DNA from 2 places in the Cellulosimicrobium sp. NPDC057862 genome. Region 1 is predicted to be linked to the other one. Evidence: predicted binding sites of a transcription regulator. Region 1 holds the regulator's gene; the other holds the start of a gene.
The links. Region 1 encodes HspR, which represses chaperone genes until heat shock. Its sites were predicted from a motif close to AAGTTGAGTCNNNNNGACTCAACTT; they were not measured.

Region 1 (7,322 bases):
CCGAGCACTCGAGCGAGGAGTTGTGGACGCAGTCGGTGCGCTGGCAGGCGCCGACGTGCGCGAGCACCTTCTCGAGGCCGCCCTTGGTCCCCAGCGGGATGAAGGTCGCGCACTCCGCGTCGCCCGCGTGACCGGCGATGGTCACCGCGCCGGCGTGGCACCCGTGGTCGTGGTTGTAGCCGCAGCCGTCGATGGAACACTCGACGACCTGGGGCATCTCCGTGAGGCTGCTCATCGCGATCTCCTGTTCTCCGAGGACCCGTGGGGGGCCGGGCTTCCGTGTCCACGGTATTCCCGGAATTGCACGATGTATAGCAAGGAAGGCCTTGCTAAGAAATGCAGGAATAGCGCGTAATTAGCGCACGACATTCTTGCGGAAATGCGTGACCAGGGCCGATGCCCCGGACCCTCGTCAGGAGGGCAGCAGAGGCGTAGCGTCGGCTCATGGCCCCTTCGCTCGGCGCGCCGCTGTTCTCGGGTGCCGACGCCGACCTGTACGCGGTCGGCGCCGACCGCGTCCTGCGACGCTCGCGCTCGGGGGCCGACACGGTCGGCACCGCCGAGGTCATGCGCCACGTCCGTGGCGCGGGCTTCCCCGCCCCGCGCGTCGACGCCGCGACGGACGGCGACCTCACCATGGAGCTCCTGCGCGGGCCGACCCTCCTCCAGTCGATCCTCGGCGGCCGGACGTCGCTCGCCGGATCCGCGCGGATCCTCGTCGCGCTGCACGACGCGCTGCACGCCGTCCCGCCCCCGGCGCCGCACGAGCCCGCGTACGCGGCGCTCACCGCGCCGTCCTTCGCGGCGCTCGACGCGCCTTGCGGGTCGCCGTGCGTCGTGCACCTCGACCTGCACCCGGCGAACGTCGTGCTCACCGCCGACGGCCCGGCCGTCCTCGACTGGACGAACGCCCGGCTCGGGCCTGCCGGGCTCGACCTCGCCGTGACCGCCGTCGTCCTCGCGGAGGTCGCCGCCGACGAGGACGACGAGCTCGCGCCGGGCGCGCGGGTCCTGCTGGACGCGTTCCTCCATCTCGCCGACCCGGTGCTCCTGCGGCACCTCGACGCCGCCGCGCGGACCCGCGCCGCGGACCCGGGCCTCGATCCCTCGGAGGTCGCGCTCGTCCCCGCCGCCGCGGCGCTCGTCGCGCGCGAGGCCCGCCGGAGCTGAGCCCCGGGCGGAACGGCCGGGGTCAGGACCCCGCGTCGTCGGGCCGGGGCCGCCAGATGACGAGCGCGCGCGCCTCGCCGTGCTCGACGAGCGTCTCGCGCAGGGCCTCCTCGACCCCGCGGCGCACGCTGCGGCCGCGCGGCACGACGACGACGTCGCCGCTCGCCGCGGCGGCGAACACCCGGCCGCCGGGCTCGACGCGCGCGGAGAGCGCCTCGATGCGGCGCTCCAGCCGCTCGACCTGCGACTCGAGCGCGAGGATGCGCTGGATGCCCGCGAGGTTGATGCCCTCGTCGTGGCTGAGCCGCTGCACCTCGAGCAGCTTCGCGACGTCGCGCAGCGAGTAGCGCCGCCCCCGGCCCGGGGTGCGGCGCGGCACGACGAGGCCGAGGCGGTCGTACTGGCGCAGCGTCTGTGGGTGCATGCCCGCGAGCGCCGCCGCCTGGGAGATGACGAGGACGGGCGCGTCCTGGTCGACGTCGCTCGCCCGGCCCGGGTTCGCACCGTCCGCGGTCATGGTCGAGGGCCTCCTCACGCCGCTGCTCAGACGGCCGCGTCGCGCACGAGGTCGGCGCGCACGTCCTGGCCGTCCGTCTCGGCGGCGAACGTCTCGACCGCCTCGCGCGCGGCCTTCGAGAGCTTCTGCGGCACGGCCACCTGGACGGTGACGAGCAGGTCGCCGGTCGACTTCGCGGTCTGCACGCCGCGGCCCTTGACGCGCAGCGTGCGGCCCGACGGCGTCCCGGCCGGGACCTTGACCTTGACCGACCCGCCGTCGAGCGTCGGCACGCTGATGGTCGCCCCGAGCGCGGCCTCGGCGAACGTCACGGGGACGGTCGCGCGCAGGTTGGTGCCGTCCAGGGAGAACACGGGGTGCGGGGTGACGTGCACGGTGACGACGAGGTCGCCGTCGGGCCCGCCGGCCATGCCCGGGCGGCCCTTGCCGCGCAGCCGGATCTTCTGGCCGTCGCGCACGCCCGGCGGGATGCGCGTCGTGACGTTGCGGCCGTCGACGGTGAACGTCACGGTCGAGCCCTCGACCGCCTGGCGGAACGGGAGGGTCGTGGCCGCGGCGACGTCCGAACCGGCCCGCGGGCGGGGGCCGCCGCCGAACTGCTGCGCGCCCGCGCCGCCGAACATCGACCCGAGGATGTCCTCGAAGCCGCCGCCCTGGCCGCCGGTCGAGTACCGGACCCGGGTGCCACCCGGGCCGCCGCCGCCGAACATGCCGCCGAACACGTCCTCGAAGCCCGCGCCCCCGGCGCCGCCAGGGCCCGCGGAGAAGCGGGCACCGCCGCCGGCCATCGCCCGGATCGCGTCGTACTGCTCGCGCTCCTTGGCGTCCGAGAGCACGGCGTACGCCTCGCCGATCTCCTTGAACTTGGCCTCCGCGCCCGCGTCACCCTGGTTCTGGTCGGGGTGGTACTTGCGCGCGAGCTTGCGGTAGGCCTTCTTGATCGTGGCGTCGTCGGCGTCCTTGGGGACGCCGAGCGCGGCGTAGAAGTCCTTCTCCATCCAGTCCTGTCCGGTCACGGCGCCTCCCTCCTGTCGGTGGTCGTGGTCCTGGTCCTTCGTGTCGTGGCTGCTGCTGCCGGTGGGTCTGCTGCTGGTGATCCTCGCGTGCCCGACGGCGGAGCGCACCTCCGCGCCGGAGGTGCGCCCGCGCCGTCGGGCACGAGTGGAGAGGTGGCTACTGAGGGCCGACGACCGAGACGCGCGCGGCGCGCACGACCCGGTCCCCGATCCGGTAGCCCGGCTCGATGACGAGGTTCACCGTGGTGGTGGTGGCCTCGGCGTCGGGCTGGTGCATGAGCGCCTCGTGGACGGTCGGGTCGAACTCCTCCCCGACCCTGCCGTAGCGCTCGATGCCGAACTTCTCCAGGCTCGCGTCGAGCTTCTCCGCGATCGCGGCGAACGGGCCCGTGAGCTCACCGTGCTGACGCGCGCGGTCGATGTCGTCGAGGACCGGGAGGAGCGCGGTGAGCACGTCCTCGATCCCCTTCGTGCGCGCGGCCTCCTGGTCGCGCAGCGACCGGTTGCGGTAGTTCGTGAAGCTCGCCCGCTCGCGCTGGAGCGCGTCGAGGTGCTCGGCCGCCTCGGCCTTCGCGGCCAGGACGGCCGCGTCGACCTCGGCCTCGTCGGACGGCTCGAAGTCGAGTCCCGCGAGCGGGTCCCTCTCCGCGTCGTCACCTGCCGAGCCACCGGTGGAGCCGGCGTCCGCGCCCTCGCGCGGGCTGCCGGCCTCCGGGTCGACCTTGCGCTTGTCCGTGAAGTGGAACGGCTTGTCCTCGGGGCCCTGGCCGGGCTCGCGCCCGGCCTGCTCCTCGGGGCCCCGGTCCTCGGGGGACGTCACTTCTTGTCGTCCTCGTCGTCCACGATCTCGGCGTCGACGACGTCCTCGTCCGGAGCGGACGTCGCGCCCGCGGCAGCGGTGGCGTCGTCCTGCGCGGCGCCGGGGTTGCCGGCGGCCTGCTCCTGCTCGGCCGAGGCGTAGAGCGCCTGGCCGATCTTCTGCGCGGACGCGACGAGCTTCTCGTGCGCGGTCTTCACGGCGTCGGCGTCCTCGCCCTCGAGCGCGGACTTGACCGACGCGATGTCGGCCTCGACCTCGGTGACGACGTCGGCCGGGAGCTTCTCCTTGTTCTCGGAGACGAGCTTCTCGGTCGAGTACACGAACGCCTCGGCCTGGTTGCGGGTCTCCGCCTCCTCGCGACGCTTCTTGTCCTCGGCCGCGTGCTCCTCGGCCTCCTTGACCATGCGGTCGATGTCGTCCTTGGGCAGCGCCGAGCCGCCCGTGATCGTCATCTTCTGCTCCTTGCCGGTGCCGCGGTCCTTGGCGCCGACGTGGACGATGCCGTTCGCGTCGATGTCGAAGGTGACCTCGATCTGCGGCACGCCGCGCGGGGCCGGCGCGATACCGGTGAGCTCGAACGTGCCGAGCGGCTTGTTGTCGCGCGCGAACTCGCGCTCGCCCTGGAAGACCTGGATGAGCACCGAGGGCTGGTTGTCCTCGGCCGTCGAGAAGATCTCGCTGCGCTTGGTCGGGATGGCCGTGTTGCGCTCGATGAGCTTGGTCATCACGCCGCCCTTGGTCTCGATGCCGAGGGACAGCGGGGTCACGTCGATGAGCAGGACGTCCTTGCGGTCGCCCGAGATGACGCCGGCCTGGAGGGCCGCGCCGACGGCGACGACCTCGTCCGGGTTGACGCCCTTGTTGGGCTCCTTGCCGCCCGTGAGCTCCTTGACGACGTCGGTCACGGCCGGCATGCGGGTGGAGCCACCCACGAGCACGACGTGGTCGATGTCGGAGACGGAGACGCCCGCGTCGGAGATGACCTTGTGGAACGGGGCCTTCGTCCGGTCGAGGAGGTCCTGCGTCATCTGCTGGAACTGCGCGCGCGTGAGCTTCTCGTCCAGGTGGATCGGGCCGTTCTCGCTCATCGAGAGGTACTGCATCGAGATGGTGGTGCTCGTCGCGGACGAGAGCTCCTTCTTCGCCTGCTCGGCGGCCTCGCGCAGACGCTGGAGCGCGATCTTGTCCTTCGACAGGTCGACGCCCGAGCTGTTCTTCACCTGCTTGATGAGGTGCTCGACGATGCGCTGGTCCCAGTCGTCGCCGCCGAGGCGGTTGTCGCCCGACGTCGCGCGGACCTGGATCGTGGAGAAGTCGTCCTCGTCCTTGCCGACCTCGAGGAGCGAGACGTCGAACGTGCCGCCGCCCAGGTCGAAGACGAGGATGAGCTCGTCCTCCTTGCCCTTCTCCAGGCCGTACGCGAGCGCGGCCGCGGTGGGCTCGTTGACGATGCGCGTCACGTTGAGGCCCGCGATCTGCCCGGCGTCCTTGGTCGCCTGACGCTCGGCGTCGTTGAAGTACGCCGGGACGGTGACGACCGCGTCGGTGACGGGCTCGCCCAGGTACTCCTCGGCGTCGCGCTTGAGCTTGCCCAGGATGCGCGCGGAGATCTCCTGCGCGGTGTACTTCTTGTCGTCGATCTCCACCGACCAGTCGGTGCCCATGTGGCGCTTCACCGAGCTGATGGTGCGGTCGACGTTCGTGACCGCCTGGCGCTTGGCGACCTCGCCGACGAGGACCTCGCCGGTCTTGGAGAAGGCGACCACCGACGGCGTCGTGCGCGACCCCTCGGCGTTCGCGATGACGGTGGGCTCTCCGCCCTCGAGGACGGCGACCACCGAGTTGGTGGTGCCGAGGTCGATCCCGACTGCTCGTGCCATGTGTGCTGCCTCCGTTGTGGATGGGGTGCCCGACGGCGCACGCGCGCCCGGTACACCGGGTTGAGTCTGCTTCACTCAAGGTAGGCACGCGGTGCGCTCGCGCGCAAGCCCGCTCGCCAGAACTTGAGTCCACCTGGCTCAACCTTCACTCAGGGCGAACTATTCCCCGCTCGTGGCGGCCGCCCGTGACCGTGCCCGCTGGCGCTCGCGGTGGAGCGCGTACTCCTCCGACCAGTCCGTGGCCAGAGCCATGTCGCGGCGGCGGACCTCGTCGACCGAGAGCTCGACGGGGAATCCCCAGGTGTCCGCGAGCACGAACAGGTCGCCCCCCGTGACCGTCGCGCCCCGGAGCTTCTCGAGCTCCCGGAGACCGCGGTGCACCGTGCGACGGAAGCGTGACTCCTCGTCACGGAGGACCGAGCTCAGCTCCTCACGCCGCGCGACCAGGCCCGGGTAGGTGTCGCCGTACACCTCGGCCACGACGGTGACGAGGTCGTCGGCGAACCGGTCGTCCAGGCCGAGGTGGAGGGCGTGCACCACGGCCCGGCGGACGAGCCGCCGCAGGACGTACCCGTGCGCCTTGTTGCCCGGGCGGACCCCGTCGGCAGCGAGGAACGTCGCGGCGCGGACGTGGTCCGCGATCACGCGGAACGGCCGCGGGTCGTCCTCGTACGCGCGACCGCTGAGCGCCTCGAGCCGGTCGACCAGCGGGCGCAGGAGGCTCACGTCGAACACGTCGGGGGTCGCCAGGGCGGCCGCGGCGATGCGCTCGAGCCCGCCCCCGAAGTCGATGCTCGGCTCGTCGAGGAGGACGAAACCTTCGCTCGTGCGGCGGTAGCGCATGAACACCTGGTTGCCGATCTCGACGAACCGTCCGCCCTCGCTCGCGGGATGGGGCTCACCGGTCGACCGGTCGTGGTGCTCGGGGCCGAGGTCGTAGAAGACCTCCGAGTCCGGCCCGCAGGGGTCGCCCACGGGCGTGCCCTCGAGCCCGCCTCCGCGGCTCCACCAGTTCTCCTCGGCGTCGTAGAGGAAGACGCGACCGCCGCGCATCCCGTCACGGTCGCCGTCGGCACGGGACCCCACGTCCACGAGCGGTGCGGCGATCCCGTGCTCCGCGAGCACCGTGACCCAGGCACGCGCCGCGTCGTCGTCACGAGGGATCCCGTGCTCGGGCGACCCGCGGAAGCACGTGACGTACAGGCGCTCGAGGTCGACGCCGACGTGCACGAGGAACTCGACGAACCAGCGGACCTGCTGCTCCACGTCGGCAGACCCCAGGCTCCAGTTGCCCAGCATCTCGAAGAAGGTCGTGTGCCGCCGGTCTCCGACCTCGTCGATGTCCTGGGCGCGCACGCACGGCTGCGAGTCGACCAGGAGGGCCCCCGAGTCGTGCTCCTGGACACCCAGCAGGTAGGGCATCAGCGGCTGCATCCCGGCACCCGTGAACAGCGTCGTCGGATCCTCGCGCAGCACCAGGGGCGCTCGCTCGATCACGGCATGCCCTCGGGAGGCGAAGAACTCGAGGTAGGCCGAGCGGATCTCCTGGGCGTTCATCTCATCGACCCTAGGGACCGCGCCCGACGCCTTCCAGGGCAATACACCACCCCGGAAGGCCTCCCCGGCCCTACAGCAGCTCGACGTCGTCGGCCTGCGGCCCGCGGTCGCTCTGGCGGATCCCGAACCGGACCCGGTCGCCCTCCTCCAGGAACGTCTCGTCCCGCAGGACGGAGACGTGCACGAACAGGTCCTCGCCCCCCGCGTCGGGCGTGATGAAGCCGAAACCGCGGTCCGCGTCGAAGCGCGCGACGGTGCCCTCGCCCCCGCGCGCCGGCCTCCCGGACCCGCCCGGGCGACCCGAGCGGTCCGCGCGGCCCTGGCGGTCGGGACGACCACGGTCCGCCGACGAGCGCCCGCCT
Region 2 (7,322 bases), on a different contig from region 1:
TGCGCGGCCGCGGACGTGAGGTAGAACGTGACGTTCTCCGGCTTGGGCGTGCGCGCAGGGCACGACGGGCGGCAGTAGATGCCCGTGCTGCTCACCGCGGTGATGAACTGTCCGTCGAACCGCCGGTCGCGCGACGCGATGGCGCGGTAGCGCTCCGCGAACACGGGGTCCGTCGTCGCGCGGGGAGTCGCGAGGGTCGTCGTCATGACTCGATCCTCACCCGCGGGGCGACCCCTTGGCTAGCGGGATTCGGACACGACGGTGGGGGCGTCGTCGGGCAGGGCGCGCCGCAGCAGGGGCTTGTTCACGCGCTCGGTGAAGAAGTCGATGAGCGGGCCGGCGAAGAACGCCGTCATGACCGTCCCCACGCCCACGGGGCCGCCCAGCGCGATCGCGAGGCCGACGAACGCGAGGTCCTGGACCACCCGGACGACGCGGTACCGCGCATGCGTACGGTCGACGACGATCGGGGCGATCGCGTCGTACGGCGCCGTCCCGACGCCCGCCGTCATGTACGCGGACGCACCCGCGGTGAACAGGACGATCCCCACGACGAAGAGCGCGGTCTGCAGGAGGCGGCTCGGCGGGTCCGGGACGAGCGGGGCGAGGAGCGCGGAGAACCACTGGACGAAGAACCCCGTCATGACCATGTTGATGATCGTGCCGACCCCGATGTACCGGCGTCCCCACACCACGACGGGGACGAGGAGCACGGCGTTGATCGCGAGCTGGTAGACGCCCAGGTCGACACCGAGCAGGGTGCTCGCGCCGATGTTCGCCGCGGTGAAGGGGTCCACGCCGACGTGCGCGGACAGCAGCACCGCCGAGCCGAGCCCGAGGACCGCGACCCCGAGGAGCGCCCACACGGCACGCAGGACCACGTGGGAGGGGCGGGACCGCGGCGCGCTCGTCACACGCTGACGCTAGGGGAGCGGTCGGGCGGGCGCGACCGGGCCGTCAGACCCGGGCGTCGAGCCAGTCGAGGACCTCTCGCAGGTAGGTCGACCGGGCGGGCTCGGGGGAGAGGGCGAGGTCGTGCGCGCCGCCCTCGACCGCGACGACCGTGACGTCGTCGCCCAGCCGCTCGGCGCGCGTCGTGATCTGCCCGACGTCGAGCACGCTGTCGGTCGTGAGCAGCGCGTCGTGCCAGCCGGACGCCGGGCCGCTGCGCGCGGACGCGAGCACGAGGACCGGGCAGTCGACGTGCAGGCCCCGCGCGACGCGCGCGTGCCCGCGCCGCACCGCCCGCAGGAACCCCGCTCGTACGGGAAAGCCCTCGATCGGCTTCCAGGCGAGGTCGAAGTCCCACTCGCCGCCCGTGCTCGCGTGCAGGGCCTCCGCCCAGTGCGGGTCGAGCCCGCCCACGACGAGCCGCGGCGCGACCCGGCCGACGACGTCGACCACCCACGTCACCGGTCCGCGGAACACCCACGGCCGGTTGAGGTCGAACCACGGGCTGTTGAGCACGAGCGCCGCGAGCCGCCCGGGACGCGCGTCGGCCCACAGGCTCGCGACGAGACCGCCCGTCGAGTGGCCCAGCACGACGAGCCGCTCGTGCCCCTCCGCGCGGATCGCGCGCGCGGCCGCGTCGAGGTCGTGGGCGTAGACGGCGAGGTCGGTGACGAAGTTCGGGTCGTCGTCGGGCCGCGACGGCGCCCCCGTGCCGCGGCCGATCGAGCGCCCGTAGCCCCGCAGGTCGAGCGCGTAGAACCGGTACCCGCGCGCCTCGACCGCCTCGGCGACGTGGGTCTGGAAGAAGTAGTCGATGAACCCGTGCACGTACAGCACCGCGGGCCGGTCGCCCGAGGGCGCCGCGACCTCGCGCCGCACCAGGGTCGCGACCGCGCCGTCCGGCAGGTCGAGGTCGCGCGCGACCCAGTCCCCGCCCAGCACGTCCGTGCGCCACTCCGGCGTCCGCGTCTCGGCCATCCGCTTCTCCCGTCCTCGCCCCACCACGTGTCTGCAGATTCTCGCCTCCCGGCGCGATCCCGCGGCGACAACGCGCGGGTGGGAGGTAGCGTGACGCGGATGACGAGCGAGATCCTCGCCCGCGTCGACGACGGCGTCGGGCACCTCACCCTGGACCGCCCCCGCGCGCTCAACGCGCTCGGCTACGCCATGCTCGGCGAGATCGCCGACGTGCTGGAGGAGTGGCGGGTCGACCCGACCGTGCGCCTCGTGCTGCTCGACGGTGCGGGCGACCGCGGCCTGTGCGCGGGCGGCGACGTCCGGGAGCTGCGCGCGTCGATCGTGGCCGGGAAGCAGGCCGAGGCGCGCCGCTACTTCCGGCGCGAGTACGCGGTCGACGCCGCGCTCGCGGAGCTGCCCACGCCCGTCGTGACGATCATGGACGGCATCACCATGGGCGGTGGGGTCGGCCTCGGCGCGCACGCGCCGGTCCGCGTCGTGACCGAGCGTTCGCGCGTCGCCATGCCGGAGACGCGGATCGGCTTCACGCCCGACGTCGGCGGCTCCTGGCTCCTGGGCCGCGCGCCCGGGCGGCTCGGGGAGCTGCTCGCGCTCGGCGCCGTGACGATGGACGCCGCCGACGCGATCTTCGCCGGGCTCGCCGACCACTACGTGCCGAGCGAGCGGCTGCCCGTGCTCGCCGCCGACCTCGCCGCGCTCGCGACCGCGGGGGTCGACCCGCTCGACGTCGAGGACGTGCGGGAGGTCGTGCGCCGCCACGCCCTGCCCGCACCCGTCTCGCGGCTCGTCGCGCGCCAGGCGGCGGTCGACGCCACCTACGCGGCGGACTCCGTGCCCGAGATCGTGGCGCGCCTGCGCGCAGCGGCCCGGGACGGGGACGAGCAGGCGGGCTCCGAGGCCGACGCGCTCGAGCGGCTCTCGCCCACCGCGGTCACCGTGGCGCTCGCGGCGGTGCGCAGCGCGCGCGGGCTCCCGGACCTGCGTGCCGCGCTGGAGCAGGAGTACGGGCTCGTCTCGTGGTTCGTCGACACGCAGCCGGACCTCGTCGAGGGTGTCCGCGTGCAGGTGGTCGACAAGGACCGCGACCCGTCGTGGCGCCCGGCGACGCTCGCCGAGGTCGACCCGGGCGTCGGGGCGGAGGCGCTGGCGTACGTGCCCGCGGAGGCGCTGTGGGACGACGCCCTGAGCCCGCGCCTGGCACGCCGCGCCGTCGAGGCCGTGGTCCGCCGGTTCGGCGAGGACGAGCCGACGCCCGACGAGCTCGCGGAGGCGAGCGACGACCTCATGGTCGAGCTCGTCGAGCGGCACGACGACGGCGGCACGGTCGTGCACCTCGCGGACTCGTGCGGGGAGCACTTCCTCGACGGGTACTGGCCCGCGGTGCGGTTCGACGCCGTGGGCGACGTCGTCGAGGTCACCGTCGAGTCCTGACGCGACCACGCCGTACGAGCCGACGACGCACGACGGCCCGCCCCGGGCTCCCGGGGCGGGCCGTCGATGCGTGGTGCTGCGAGTCACCCACCTCGCACGGCGCGTGCCGCGCGAGGCGTCGCTCGCGTCACTCGGGCGGCGGGCGCAGACGCGTGGCGTCGTCGATCTCGTCGTCCGGACCGGCGGACCCGTCCGGCCCCGGGGTGCCCGGCTGCGGCGGGAGCGGCTGGGTCGGGGCGGGCTGCTGGTACGGCGGCAGCGGCTGGGTCGCGCCCGGCGGGACGGGCGGCTGCGCGGGGAGCGGCGTCGTCGGCGACGACTGCGGGTGCGGCGCGCCGGGAGGGGCGTACGGGGCCGCGCCGGGGTAGCCGCCCTGCGGCTGCGGCGGGGCCGGCGGCTGGGCGCCGTACTGGCCCGGCGCCGGGGGCTGCGCCCCGTAGCCCTGCGGCGCGCCCGGCTGGCCGGGGTAGGCGCCCGGCTGCTGACCCGGCTGGCCGGGGTAGGCGCCCGGCTGCTGACCCGGCTGACCCGGGTACGCGCCCGGCTGCTGACCCGGGTATGCGCCCGGCTGCTGACCCGGGTAGGCGCCGGGCTGCTGGCCGGGGTAGCCGCCCGGCTGGCCGGGGTACTGGCCCTGGGGCTGGCCGGGGTGCTGGCCGGGCTGACCCGGTGCCGGGTAGGCGCCGGGCTGACCCGGGTAGCCGCCCTGCTGGAAGCCGGCCGCCTGGCCGTCCTGCGCACCCGGCTTGGAGCGGAGCACGAGCCACAGCACGAGGCCGATGATGCCGAGCAGCACGACGCCGCCGATGACGAACCAGAGCCAGGCCAGGGAACCGGAGTCCGAGGCGTCGCCCGCGCTGTCGCCGCCGTCGGGCGCGGTGGCGCCGTCGGAGTCTTCGGTCGCCTCGTCCGAGCCCTCGTCGCCCGACCCTGCCGCGCCGCCCGCGACGGCCGAGCCGCGCGCCGTCATCTCGTTGACCTCGCCGACGACGGGCGTCCAGATCACCGTGTTGCCGTCGATCTCGCCGTTGGACTCGGCGACCTCACCGGGGAACGTGATGGAGATCTTGATGTCGAGGCTGTCCATCATCTGCTGCGTCAGCTCGTCGCTCGTCGCGTCACCCGTGTCGGGGTTGAACTCCTCGCCGGTCATGTCCATCGACCCGCTCACGACGTACTCGTCACCCTCGCGCGTGACCGAGATCGAGTCGGCCCCGGCGGACGAGAGCTGTGAGATGGGCTGGTCCGCGTACGTGATCTTGGTGCCCGTGTACCCGTCCTGGGCGTACGGCTCCTGGGTCGCGCCCTCCGGGAGCTCGGACTCCATCTCGGAGCCCATCTGGTCCCACAGCTCCTGCGGGTCCGACCCCATCGACGTGGCGAGCTCGTCGCTGAACGCCATGACGACGCTGCCGTCGAACGTGTCGTCCTCGTTGAGGGTGAGGGCCATGTCCATCCTCATGCACCCCGCGAGGAACAGTGCGAGGGTGGCGAAGAGGGCAGCGAGGCCGAGTCGTCTGCGCAAGGGTGAGGAGTTCACCCGCCCAGCATGTCGCGGATCGCCGCCCGAGGCGAGGGTCGATGCCGATTTGAGACGGAATGCGGCCGGGAGTTCATCCGCGCCGGGCGACGGGTGACGGGGAGGTCAGGCGCGAGGCTGACGAAATAAGTTGAGCGGAATACACTCAACTTCGGAGTCGTTCCACTGGTCAGACCACCTTTCGAGCACCACACCGGAGCACCTATGGAAACGAAGTTCACCACGATGTCGCAGCAGGCGATCGGCGAGGCGATCCAGACCGCGTCGGCCGCCGGCAACCCGCAGCTCGAGCCCACCCACCTCCTCGCCGCGCTGCTCACGCAGGAGGGCGGGGTCGCCGTCGGGCTGCTCGACGCCGTCGGCGCGGACAAGCAGGCCGTCGGCCAGAAGGTCCGTGCCGCGCTCGTCGCGCTGCCCACCGCGAGCGGGTCCGCCGTCGCGCAGCCGACGCCGTCGCGCGCCACGTCGACGGCGCTCGACAACGCCTCGATGGAGGCGCAGGCCCTCGGCGACGAGTACGTCTCCACCGAGCACCTGCTGCTCGGCATCGCCGCGGGCTCGTCGCAGGCCGCGACGATCCTGCAGCAGGCCGGCGCGACAGCCGACGCGCTGCGGTCGGCGCTGCCTGCCGTGCGCGGGAGCGCGCGCGTCACTAGCCCCAACCCCGAGGGCACGTACAAGGCCCTCGAGCAGTACGGGACCGACCTCACGGCCGCGGCCGCCGAGGGCAAGCTCGACCCCGTGATCGGCCGCGACTCCGAGATCCGGCGCGTCGTGCAGGTGCTGAGCCGCCGCACCAAGAACAACCCTGTCCTCATCGGCGAACCCGGCGTCGGCAAGACGGCCGTCGTCGAGGGCCTCGCGCAGCGCATCGTCGCGGGCGACGTCCCGACGTCGCTCCAGGGCAAGCGGCTCGTCTCGCTCGACCTCGCGAGCATGGTCGCGGGCGCGAAGTACCGCGGCGAGTTCGAGGAGCGCCTCAAGGCCGTCCTGGAGGAGATCCGGTCCTCCGACGGCGAGGTCGTCACGTTCATCGACGAGCTGCACACGGTCGTCGGGGCGGGGGCGGGCGGCGAGGGAGCGATGGATGCCGGCAACATGCTCAAGCCCATGCTCGCGCGCGGCGAGCTGCGCCTCGTCGGCGCGACCACGCTCGACGAGTACCGCGAGTACATCGAGAAGGACCCGGCGCTGGAGCGCCGCTTCCAGCAGGTGTTCGTCGGCGAGCCCTCCGTCGAGGACACGGTCGCGATCCTGCGCGGCCTCAAGGAGCGGTACGAGGCGCACCACAAGGTGACGATCGCCGACTCGGCGCTCGTCGCTGCGGCGTCGCTCTCCGACCGGTACATCACCGGCCGCCAGCTCCCGGACAAGGCGATCGACCTCGTCGACGAGGCGGCGTCGCGCCTGCGCATGGAGCTCGACTCCTCGCCCATCGAGATCGACGAGCTGCAGCGCGCGGTGACGCGCCTGGAGATGGAGGAAGTCGTGCTCTCCGAGTCGACCGACCCCGCGTCGCTCGAGCGGCTCGAGAAGCTGCGCGCCGACCTCGCGGACCGGCGCGAGGAGCTCGCCGCGCTCACCGCGCGCTGGGAGGCCGAGAAGGCCGGCCACAACCGCGTCGGCGACCTGCGGGCGAAGCTCGACGAGCTGCGCGTCCAGGTCGAGCGCGCGATCCGCGAGGGCGACCTCGAGACGGCGGGCCGGCTCCAGTACGGCGAGATCCCGCAGCTCCAGCGAGAGCTCGACGCCGCCGAGGCCGAGGAGCAGGCGGACGACGCGTTCGCCGCGTCCGGTCCCGAGGCCGCCCCGATGATCGCCGACAAGGTGGGCGCGGACGAGATCGCGGAGGTCGTGTCCGCGTGGACCGGTATCCCCGCGGGCCGCATGCTCCAGGGCGAGAGCGAGAAGCTCCTGCACATGGAGGACGTCATCGGCGAGCGCCTCATCGGCCAGCAGGCCGCCGTCCGCTCCGTGTCCGACGCCGTCCGTCGCTCGCGCGCGGGCGTCGCCGACCCGGACCGCCCCACGGGCTCGTTCCTCTTCCTGGGCCCGACGGGCGTCGGCAAGACGGAGCTCGCCAAGTCGCTCGCGGACTTCCTGTTCGACGACGAGCGCGCCATGGTGCGCATCGACATGTCGGAGTACTCCGAGAAGCACTCGGTGGCCCGGCTCGTCGGCGCGCCCCCGGGGTACGTCGGCTACGAGGAGGGCGGCCAGCTCACCGAGGCCGTGCGGCGCCGGCCGTACTCGGTCGTGCTGCTCGACGAGGTCGAGAAGGCGCACCCGGAGGTCTTCGACATCCTGCTGCAGGTGCTCGACGACGGCCGCCTCACCGACGGCCAGGGCCGCACGGTGGACTTCCGCAACGTCATCCTCGTGCTCACGTCGAACCTCGGCTCGCAGTTCCTCGTCGACCCGA

Region 2: the regulator HspR is predicted to act here: its motif matches at 5,028-5,052, upstream of clpB (ATP-dependent chaperone ClpB).

Annotation. Positions count from the first base shown of each region.
Region 1 is NZ_JBHVMH010000001.1:11,087-18,408, forward strand. Features, by position in the region: gene ACFVN3_RS00040 (DUF1540 domain-containing protein) at 1-235, opposite strand, end outside; gene ACFVN3_RS00045 (phosphotransferase family protein) at 445-1,170, shown strand; gene ACFVN3_RS00050 (heat shock protein transcriptional repressor HspR) at 1,193-1,687, opposite strand; gene ACFVN3_RS00055 (DnaJ C-terminal domain-containing protein) at 1,714-2,703, opposite strand; gene grpE (nucleotide exchange factor GrpE) at 2,861-3,523, opposite strand; gene dnaK (molecular chaperone DnaK) at 3,520-5,403, opposite strand; gene ACFVN3_RS00070 (alanine--tRNA ligase-related protein) at 5,563-6,960, opposite strand; gene ACFVN3_RS00075 (cold-shock protein) at 7,031-7,322, opposite strand, start outside.
Region 2 is NZ_JBHVMH010000002.1:547,320-554,641, reverse strand. Features, by position in the region: gene ACFVN3_RS05125 (AlkA N-terminal domain-containing protein) at 1-206, opposite strand, end outside; gene ACFVN3_RS05120 (YitT family protein) at 240-914, opposite strand; gene ACFVN3_RS05115 (alpha/beta hydrolase) at 958-1,929, opposite strand; gene ACFVN3_RS05110 (enoyl-CoA hydratase/isomerase family protein) at 2,029-3,360, shown strand; gene ACFVN3_RS05105 (LppM family (lipo)protein) at 3,488-4,810, opposite strand; gene clpB (ATP-dependent chaperone ClpB) at 5,105-7,322, shown strand, end outside.